DNA from 3 places in the Bacillus cereus group sp. RP37 genome. Region 2 is predicted to be linked to each of the others. Evidence: riboswitches for the same ligand, from Rfam matches in the RefSeq annotation. Region 2 holds a riboswitch; each other region holds the start of a gene.

Region 1 (3,267 bases), 4.4 Mb from region 2:
TATAGGCTTTATTTTTCAATGGCCATTTATGGTTATATATTTAACGTTTTGGACAATGTATGCTTTAACTTACCCTATAATAGGGGAATTTAATTCATTTGAATCGAAAGTGATTTCCATATATTACTATCCGGTGGTTAGAACTAGCTAAACCCTATTAATATCAGGATAAACATGTAAATAGAAACAAATCAACGAGAAAAGTTGACTTATTAGTCACATTTTTTAGTATTCATTTTAAGGATTTCCTGTATAATACAATTTGAAAGAAAATCTATGGTTTGACAAGAAACACTCTTTTCGGTTTTGCTCACTGAAGGGAGTGTTTTTTTGTAGCCAAAAACTCCTCTGTACTCATTACATTTGCATATACTCCATTTAAACTAGCTAAAATTGTGTTATGAATATAAACGGCTGGTATAGTAGCACTCTTAAAGGAAAGATCTTTTGTAGCACAAGCATCATGTATAACGGTACATGGAAAGCCGAAATCAAAAGCAGCCCTTACAGTAGCATCAATACACATATGAGTCATCATCCCGCATATGACGACGTGCTCAATGTCTAAACGTTGTAATTGTTCTAGAAGATCGGTTTCGCGAAAACTATTTGGATAATGTTTGAGTATAACGGTTTCTTCTCTAAGTGGGCGTACGCTTTCATGAATATGTACACCCTCTGTATTTGGTAGGAAAAAAGTAGCGTCATCTTTTATTGCTACATGTTGGATATGAAAAATAGGTTCGTTTTTCGTTCTAAAGAATTGTAGCAGCTGGCTAGCATATTCGCTTGCTTCTACTGGATTACGCAATTCCATCTTTCCATTCGGAAAATAATCATTTTGAATATCAACGAGTAAAAGAGCTGTTTTCATATATTTATCTTCCTCCGATTTCATATTCAAATAATGGTATTCAATGTATAGAGAGGATTCTCCTTTTAAAAAATATGAAGGAGGAGAATTTTACATAACTTTAAAAATTACTATTTGTATTGTGATTTTTTATTTGAAAATTTCAATAGAGGAATAATTAATATTTTTCTAAAAAAATGTATTGACTCTTATTATTCTGAGTTCTATAATGAGAATTAATTAAACGACAATTAAATCGATACATTCTTATCCAGAGAGGTGGAGGGACTGGCCCTACGATACCTCAGCAACGGGTTTTTTAATACCGTGCTAACTCCAGCAAGCCTTATAAAAGGCTTGGAAGATGAGAAGATGTGAACGAGTACATATAAGTGCTCTCCTTCTTATCTTTATGGTTGATAAGAAGGAGAGCACTTTTTATTTTACCTCGAAAGCTCTACTTCAAGTTTTTACAGCATATAGGAGGGGAAAAAATGATTTTTTTTAACAATGTAAGTAAAGTATATGAATCAGGTGGGCAATCTGTTCATGCGGTGGAGGATGTAACGTTATCAGTTGAGAAGGGCGAAATTTTCGGCATTATCGGTTTTAGTGGCGCTGGAAAGAGTACGTTATTACGCTTAGTAAATATGTTAGAGAGACCAACGGCAGGAACGATTTCAATAGATGATAAAGATATTACATCCTTATCGACGAAAGAATTACGGAAGCTAAGACAAAGAATCGGGATGATTTTTCAAAGTTTTAATTTATTTAATTCAAGAACAGTGTTTGGGAATATTGCTTATCCATTAAAATTAGCGAAAGTACCAAATCATGAGATAAAAGAAAGAGTAAATGAACTGCTGAAGTTTGTAGGATTAGAAGATAAAGCAAACTATTATCCAGAGCAACTATCAGGCGGACAAAAGCAGCGTGTTGGTATTGCAAGAGCACTTGCAACATCGCCAGACATTCTTATATGTGATGAGGCAACATCAGCTTTAGATCCAGAAACAACGACAGAAATTTTGAACTTATTAAAGAAAGTAAATCGAGAATACAATGTAACAATTCTTCTTATTACACATGAAATGCATGTTGTGAAAGAAATTTGTCACCGTGTAGCTGTAATGGAGAAGGGAAAGGTTATTGAAGAAGGAAAACTGTTTGACGTTTTCACACAACCAAAAACAAAGACAACTCAAAACTTTGTACGCTCTATTATTAATGATCATTTACCGGAAAGTGTTCTAGGGAAAATTCAAAATGGTGGACAGATTTATCGCTTAACATTTACTGGTGAAGAGACAGGGCAGCCAGTACTATCATATATCGCGAAAAACTATAACGTCGATGTAAACGTACTGTACGGAAATATTATTGAACTTCAAAATGTGCTATTTGGAAATCTACTTGTGGAACTGCAAGGTGAGCAGAAAGAAATTCAAAAAGCATTACAACATCTAAGACTGCAAGTGCAGCTGAAGGAGGTAGAAGCTCATGCGAGTTGATTGGAGTATATTTTGGCCACGCATAGTAGATGCGACGGGGGATACCCTCTTAATGGTAGTTGTAACCCTTATATTTGCTACAATCCTTGGTATACCTCTAGGTTTACTATTATATGTAACGAGAAAAGGAAACTTTTTAGAAAATAAATGGGTCTTTTCTATTCTTAATATCATTATTAATACAATTCGCCCGGTTCCATTCATCATCTTCTTAGTAGCTTTAAGCCCACTAACAAGAAGCGTTATTGGAACGACGATTGGAACAGCAGCAGCAATTTTCCCAATGACGTTAGTCGCTTCGATTGGTATTGCGAGAATGGTTGAAACAAATCTTGTTTCTGTTCCGAAGGGGGTAATTGAAGCAGCGCAAGCAATGGGAGCTTCACCAATTAGAATTGTTTTTGAAATTCTTGTGCCAGAAGCGTTAGCGCCATTGATCTTAGGGGTTACATTTATGACAGTTGGTTTAATTGAATTTTCTGCAGTTGCTGGGCTTGTCGGTGGTGGCGGTCTTGGTGACTTAGCGATGACATATGGTTATCAACGTTTTGATACATCAGTTATGTTCGTAACGGTCGTTTTACTTATTATTCTCGTACAGGTAGCTCAAAACTTAGGAAACTACTTTGCGAAAGTCTTTTTACGCAGATCATAAAAAGGAAGAGGGGAAAAGGAAATGAAGAAAATTTTAGCATTTGCATTATCAGCAATCGTAGGGATTTCAGCGTTAAGCGGCTGCTCAAGTGGGGACACGGGGGCAGGAGCAAAAGAGAAAACAGTTCGCATTGGTGTAACTGGAACGGATGGAAACGCTTGGGAAATTGTAAAGGAAAAAGCTGAAAAAGAAGGAATTAAAGTTAAACTGGTTGAGTTCTCTGATTACACAACGCCAAATAAAGC
Region 2 (3,267 bases):
TTGTTAATACAACATCTACGTCTTCCTTATGATAACCAGCTAACACTGCTTGCTGAATACTCTCTTTATCATCTTTTACAATTTCATAAGAAGTCACTTTATGTCCTGCTTCTTTTAACAATTCATGTAATAATTGTCCGCTCTTATCTGTCTCTTCCGTACGTGTATCGGAAATTGTTACGATCTTACAACGCACTTCTTTTGGTGCTTGTTTTTTATGTTCGGTTACGCTCATTTTTCATCTTTCCTTTCTTAAAGGCTTTTCTTCATTTTATCATATATATCTTTGCACAATTATGTATGAAGCCAACGATGCATCATGATACAATATAAGTATACTAACCCACAAAAAGGAAAATGAAAAACCATTTCCTAGACTTCACATCTTTAACTACTCTCTATATTTTCTACATAATAGAATTCAATTTTATAACTTGCACTACAAAATAAGCCGGAGGTCTAATACTATGGAACTTTATAAAAAACTAACAACAACATTCATCCTCTTATTCGTCGCTTCCATTACTGTTGGCTTTTCCTTAAAAGGCGCAATCCCATACGCTACATTAGTAAGCATTATATTCGCGACACTATTTTTACTAAGCAGTGCCTTTTGCGCTGGTAAAGCACGTCAACTGAAAGGGTGATCATCTATGTTCCGTAAGAAACAAATCCTTTGTAAATCATGTGAAAAAGAAATACAAACGTATGAAAAAGCATGGATTCATATGCCCTTTCCGGCCAGTGGTATGACGAATATGAAAAAGTATATTGAGCTAGACGGCGAAGTGTATTGTGGCTCATGCATTCAAATTGTAAGTAAAGCGCAATAAAAAAAGCTTTGCGCTCACCGCGCAAAGCTTTTTTTCATATATTATAGACCAGCTTGCTCTTTTAAAGTTGCAGCTTTGTCTGTACGTTCCCATGATAGATCTACATCAGTACGTCCGAAGTGGCCGTACGCTGCTGTTTGTTTGTAAATTGGGCGACGTAAGTCTAGCATTTTAATAATACCAGCTGGGCGAAGATCGAAGTTGTTACGAACTAGTTCTACTAATACGTCTTCAGATACTTTACAAGTGCCAAATGTATCAACTGAAATTGATACTGGTTGTGCTACACCGATTGCGTATGCAAGTTGTACTTCTGCTTTATCAGCAAGACCAGCTGCTATGATATTTTTCGCAACATAACGAGCTGCATATGCTGCAGAGCGGTCAACTTTTGTTGCATCTTTACCAGAGAATGCACCGCCACCGTGGCGAGCGTATCCACCGTAAGTATCAACGATGATTTTACGTCCTGTTAAACCAGCATCACCTTGTGGTCCACCAATTACGAAGCGGCCAGTTGGGTTAATGAAGAATTTCGTTTCTCCATCCATTAATTCCGCTGGAACTACAGCCTTAATTACATGCTCTTTTAAATCGCGATCGATTTCTTCCCATGTAACATCTGGATGATGCTGTGTAGAAATTACAATTGTATCTACACGTACAGGTTTACCATTTTCATCATACTCAACTGTAACTTGCGTTTTTCCATCCGGACGTAAGTATGATAATGTGTCATCTTTACGTACTTCAGTTAAACGACGAGCTAATTTGTGAGCAAGCGAGATTGGAAGTGGCATTAATTCTTGTGTCTCATTACATGCGAAACCAAACATTAAACCTTGGTCTCCTGCACCAATTGCCTCAATCTCAGCGTCAGTCATTTGACCTTCGCGTGCTTCTAGCGCTTGGTCAACACCCATAGCGATGTCAGCAGATTGCTCATCGATAGATGTTAAAACTGCACAAGTTTCTGCATCGAATCCGTATTTTGCGCGTGTGTAACCAATGCCTTGAATTGTTTCACGAACGATTTTTGGAATATCTACGTAAGTAGAAGTCGTAATTTCCCCCGCTACCAATACTAAACCAGTTGTTACAGTTGTTTCACAAGCTACACGTGCATTTGCGTCTTTTGATAAGATCGCATCTAAAATTGAATCAGAAATTTGGTCACAAATTTTATCTGGATGTCCTTCAGTTACAGACTCAGATGTGAACAGATGACGTTTTTTTGTCATGTGGTAAACCTCCCTACAGTAATTGTATATATTGTACGGAACTCATCCTTAATTTGCCACAAACTGCGACATACATTTATTCTCCCACAAGCATACAGAAAAACCTTTCCTACTTTACATAGAGGAAAGGTTTAATTTGCTACTTGCATACTGCTTTTTGCCCTTTGCTCTTATCGTTCGAGACCATTAGCCTCGCACAGGTTTTAGCACCTATTCACCTGTATTTACCACTACAAATGAGGTTGCTGGGCTTCATCGGGCCTGTCCCTCCGCCAGCTCGGGATAAGAGAGTATCCGTCCCAACCTATACTAAAGAAATGATATTCATTTGTCAATTAATATTCACATTTTCCTGAAAGTTTTTCTCAATGCGCCTAAAGTGAATTATTAATAAGGAAATAATGTATTCACACAAACAAATAGAAATAAATAGTATACATTATTTATATAATTGTGTTATACTCTTGTTGGGGATTACGAGAAATATTTCATTAAATGAAAAGGATGGTATATAAATATGAGTACTGTGAATGTCCAAATTGGTTTACACGAATTATTGAACGGAAGCAATGCACAGATTCAACTAAGTGTTCCGCAATTAGTGGAAAAAGTATTAATGCGAAATGAAGGGAAATTAACTTCTACTGGTGCGGTTTCTGCTTCAACAGGAAAATATACAGGACGTTCTCCTAAAGATAAATTTATTGTGAAAGAAGCATCGGTTGCTGACAAAATTGCTTGGGGAGCTGTGAATCAACCGATTTCTGAAGAACATTTTAATAAATTATATACTAAAGTTTTAGAATACTTAAAAGAAAAAGAAGAGTTATTCGTCTTCAATGGATTTGCAGGCGCTGACCGCAATTACCGCCTACCAATTCAAGTTATTAACGAATATGCATGGCACAATTTATTTGTACATCAATTATTCATTCGTCCAACTGAAGAAGAATTAACAACTCATGAATCAGAGTTCACAATTGTTTCTGCGCCGAATTTCAAAGCTGATCCAGCTGTTGACGGTACAAACTCTGAAGCATTCATTATGGTTTCATTCGAAAAACGTATCGTACTAATTGGTGGTACAGAATACGCTGGAGAAATGAAAAAATCAATCTTCTCTATTATGAACTTCTTACTACCTGAACAAGATATTCTTTCTATGCATTGCTCTGCAAACGTAGGTGAAGAAG
Region 3 (3,267 bases), 700 kb from region 2:
ATGATTTTCTTCACACTTTTTAATAAGGAAATCACGAGCGAACACTTTATCCGCTTGTTTCGCAGCTTGTAAATCAGTAATTGAATCTCCAATCACAATATGGAAGTCATTCGTATCACTTAATTTACGGATTAGTGATGATTTACATAATCCGCAATGATTTTGACAATGATGATCACAAGGATGAGGCCACTTAACGGTAATGTATTCACTTGAAAAATCTGTTTCATTACAGTAAATTCGCTCTTTTGGAATGAGTCCTTGTAAGAGTGGATAGACGAAGAAATCCATTCCACCTGATATAACGTAAAAAGAAATATTCTTTTCATTTACAAATTGTATAAATTCATGAAAACCACTACGGATTTCAGCAGTTTCTATTAAAAACTGAATCATATCATCGTGCAGATTAGTAGGTATTAATTGAAATAATTGAGAAACACCTTCTTGAATAGACAGCTCTTGTGATAAAATTCTATTCTTTACTTCTTCGGCTTCTGGTGGTGCGAATTTTTCCATAATGGACATAATGTTATCATTATTTGTAATCGTTCCATCGAAATCACAAAATACTTGAATACTCATAATTTCACCCCATGAGAAGGATTTCCCCATATTTGTAGTGCACTATGCAAATTTATGTCATTTACTTCATGGAGTGGTTTATTTTGCAAAGTAGCATCAATTGCAGTACGGAAAGCTTTACCGCCGCCCTGTGCTCCATTTGGATGTCCGTGTATTCCTCCGCCAGCATTAATAACAACATCTTTACCGAAATCTCGTAGAATAAAGGGAACGAAACCAGGGTGAATACCAGCAGACGGAACAGAAAAACTCTTCTTGAAAAATGCATCGTCTTCAGTTAAATGTTTTGAGATAGCAAGAACTTCCTCTTTTTCTAACGCAACACTTCCGTATGGAGATGGGAATAATGAAAAGTCAGCGCCAGCATAACGTAATAGCTTTCCGAGTAATAATGGAGATGAAATTCCATATAACTTTGATGCTGAGTAAGCACCACTTACAGCAGGGTGTGCCATAATAGGGACTGGGATTTCATCATCTTCTGCAAGTGATTGTAGTACATCTAGTCCGTAAGCAAATACGTTAAATAATAGAATATCAGCCCCAGCTTGCACTGCGCGTTTCGCATTTTCTTTTAAATCAAAAGTTCGTCCTGTTAAATTTACGGCATATAACGTTTTATGTCCGTATGTTTCATATACGGATCGTAAAACTTCTTTTCCAGATACAATGCGTTTCGTAAGAGGTGTTAATGTATTCTCAAATAATATTTCATCATCTTTTACTATATCTACACCACCAATTGCTTGATCGCGTAATTGCGTTTTTAAATACCCAATATTTCGTCCAATCATTCCTTTAAAAATACTCATTAAAAGGGGACGATCATGCACTTGTAAAAGGTTTCGAATACCATCTATGCCGAACTTTGGACCAGGAAAATGTTTTTTTAACTCGTCTGAAAAAGTTAAGTCAATTAATTTCACTTCGCCATCAAGTGATAGTTTTCCGAATGTAGTTGTTAAAATTGCTGGTAAGTCTGGACTGAAGTTTAATAACGGATATTCGATTTTAATAATCCCGCGTTTTACTTTTTTACGTAAATACGAATTGGTATGTTCTTGTTCAGCTAATTCCTCAACATGGATGACGTTACCTTTATGCTGTTTTAGTTGCTCTTGCAATAAGTGTGGCAAATGAGTCCAAGAGCCAATTGTTAAACCGAGTGCAATTTGCTCGGCCTTTTTTTCTAAGTTATGTGAATCATCATGGATTAAATACGTCGCTATAATTCCGCTCATTGTTATACCCTCCTAGTTAAATAAAAAAACCTCTCAGCTAAGGAGAGGTTTTTTTACAACCAGCTCCTTATCTGTCAGCGTAATGCTGCGAGAATTAGCACCGTGTCTACAATTATGTAGATCGGTTGCCGGGCTTCGTCGGGCTCGTCCCTCCACCTGCTCTTGATAAGAAGTATTTAGAAATGTTTAAATTTTTAAGATAACTGAATTTTGTCAGATATTTTTCATGTTGTCAATTATTTTTTGAAAAAATTTAATTTATCAATTCGATTAATGGCTTCTCGTAATCTATCTTCTGTATGCAAGAGACCAACGCGGACATAGCCTTCGCCGTGCTCACCAAATCCAACACCAGGAGCAACTGCAACGTGTGCTTTTTCTAGTAAAATATCAGAGAATTGCTCAGATGTATATCCTTCTGGTACAGGAAGCCATGCAAAGAATGATCCTGTTGGAATGTCTACATTCCAACCAATTGAGTGACAAGCTGAAATAAGAGCATTTCTGCGAGATTCGTAACTATTTACAAGATCTACGACGCAAGATTGTGAACTTAAAAGTGCTTCACGGGCAGCATCTTGAACTGCACCAAAAATACTAACATACATATGATCTTGTAATAAGTTAATTGTTTCAATGACACTTTCATTCCCTACGGCAAAAGCAATACGCCATCCAGCCATATTGAAAGTTTTCGATAAAGTGTAAATTTCAATTCCTGTATCTTTGGCACCGTCTGCTTGTAAGAAACTAACGGGCTTTTGACCATCAAACCCAATAGCACCGTAAGCAAAATCGTGAACAACTAATATATTATGTTTATTTGCAAAATGAATGGTCTCATCAAAGAAATCTTTTGATGCAGTAGCACCGGTAGGATTATTTGGATAGTTTAAAAACATTAATTTCGCACGCTCGGCAATAGAGTTATCAATTTTTGTATAATCTGGTAAAAAATTATTTTCTGCAATAAGCGGCATTGTTTCAAATTGTGCTTTTGCTAAAGCAACTCCTGATAAATAATCTGGATAGCCTGGATCTGGAACAAGAATAGTATCACCAGGGTTTGTAAAACAAACTGGTAACTCTACTAATCCAGCCTTTCCGCCAAACAAAATAGCAACTTCTGTTTTTGGATTTACTACTACATCATATTCACGTTGATAGAATGTTGCCACGGCTTCTTTTAAGCTTTCGTGTCCGCGAAATGGCGGATATTTATGATGAACGGTCTTTTCAGCAGCATTTTGTAAAGCTTTTACGATATGCTGCGGTGTTGGTTGATCTGGATTACCTTGACCTAGATTAATAACATCGTGACCAGCTGCAACGACTTTGTTAACTTTTGCAACAAGTGAAGCGAAAAATTGTGTTGGCAATGATGTTACTATCTCAGAAGGTTGAAATAATTTCATACTTTCCACCTCTTTTGAAAGTTGTT

What was found. A riboswitch is a leader RNA that binds a small molecule or an ion and turns the genes downstream of it on or off. The one in region 2 is predicted to bind S-adenosylmethionine.
Positions count from the first base shown of each region.
Region 1: linked by a shared signal. The riboswitch ahead of QCI44_RS26500 (methionine ABC transporter ATP-binding protein) and the one ahead of metK (methionine adenosyltransferase) in region 2 are both predicted to bind S-adenosylmethionine.
Region 3: linked by a shared signal. The riboswitch ahead of mtnW (2,3-diketo-5-methylthiopentyl-1-phosphate enolase) and the one ahead of metK (methionine adenosyltransferase) in region 2 are both predicted to bind S-adenosylmethionine.

Region 1 covers NZ_JARVHP010000001.1:5,045,106-5,048,372, reverse strand. The annotation lists gene QCI44_RS26505 (cysteine hydrolase family protein) at 311-874, opposite strand; SAM riboswitch class I at 1,118-1,224, shown strand; gene QCI44_RS26500 (methionine ABC transporter ATP-binding protein) at 1,348-2,367, shown strand; gene QCI44_RS26495 (methionine ABC transporter permease) at 2,357-3,022, shown strand; gene QCI44_RS26490 (MetQ/NlpA family ABC transporter substrate-binding protein) at 3,044-3,267, shown strand, end outside.
Region 2 covers NZ_JARVHP010000001.1:681,625-684,891, reverse strand. The annotation lists gene QCI44_RS03580 (MogA/MoaB family molybdenum cofactor biosynthesis protein) at 1-235, opposite strand, end outside; gene QCI44_RS03575 (hypothetical protein) at 468-647, shown strand; gene QCI44_RS03570 (hypothetical protein) at 654-833, shown strand; gene metK (methionine adenosyltransferase) at 875-2,074, opposite strand; SAM riboswitch class I at 2,242-2,363, opposite strand; gene pckA (phosphoenolpyruvate carboxykinase (ATP)) at 2,592-3,267, shown strand, end outside.
Region 3 covers NZ_JARVHP010000001.1:1,379,501-1,382,767, forward strand. The annotation lists gene mtnX (2-hydroxy-3-keto-5-methylthiopentenyl-1-phosphate phosphatase) at 1-585, opposite strand, end outside; gene mtnW (2,3-diketo-5-methylthiopentyl-1-phosphate enolase) at 582-1,826, opposite strand; SAM riboswitch class I at 1,891-1,998, opposite strand; gene QCI44_RS07435 (pyridoxal phosphate-dependent aminotransferase) at 2,063-3,241, opposite strand; gene QCI44_RS07440 (carbon-nitrogen family hydrolase) at 3,256-3,267, shown strand, end outside.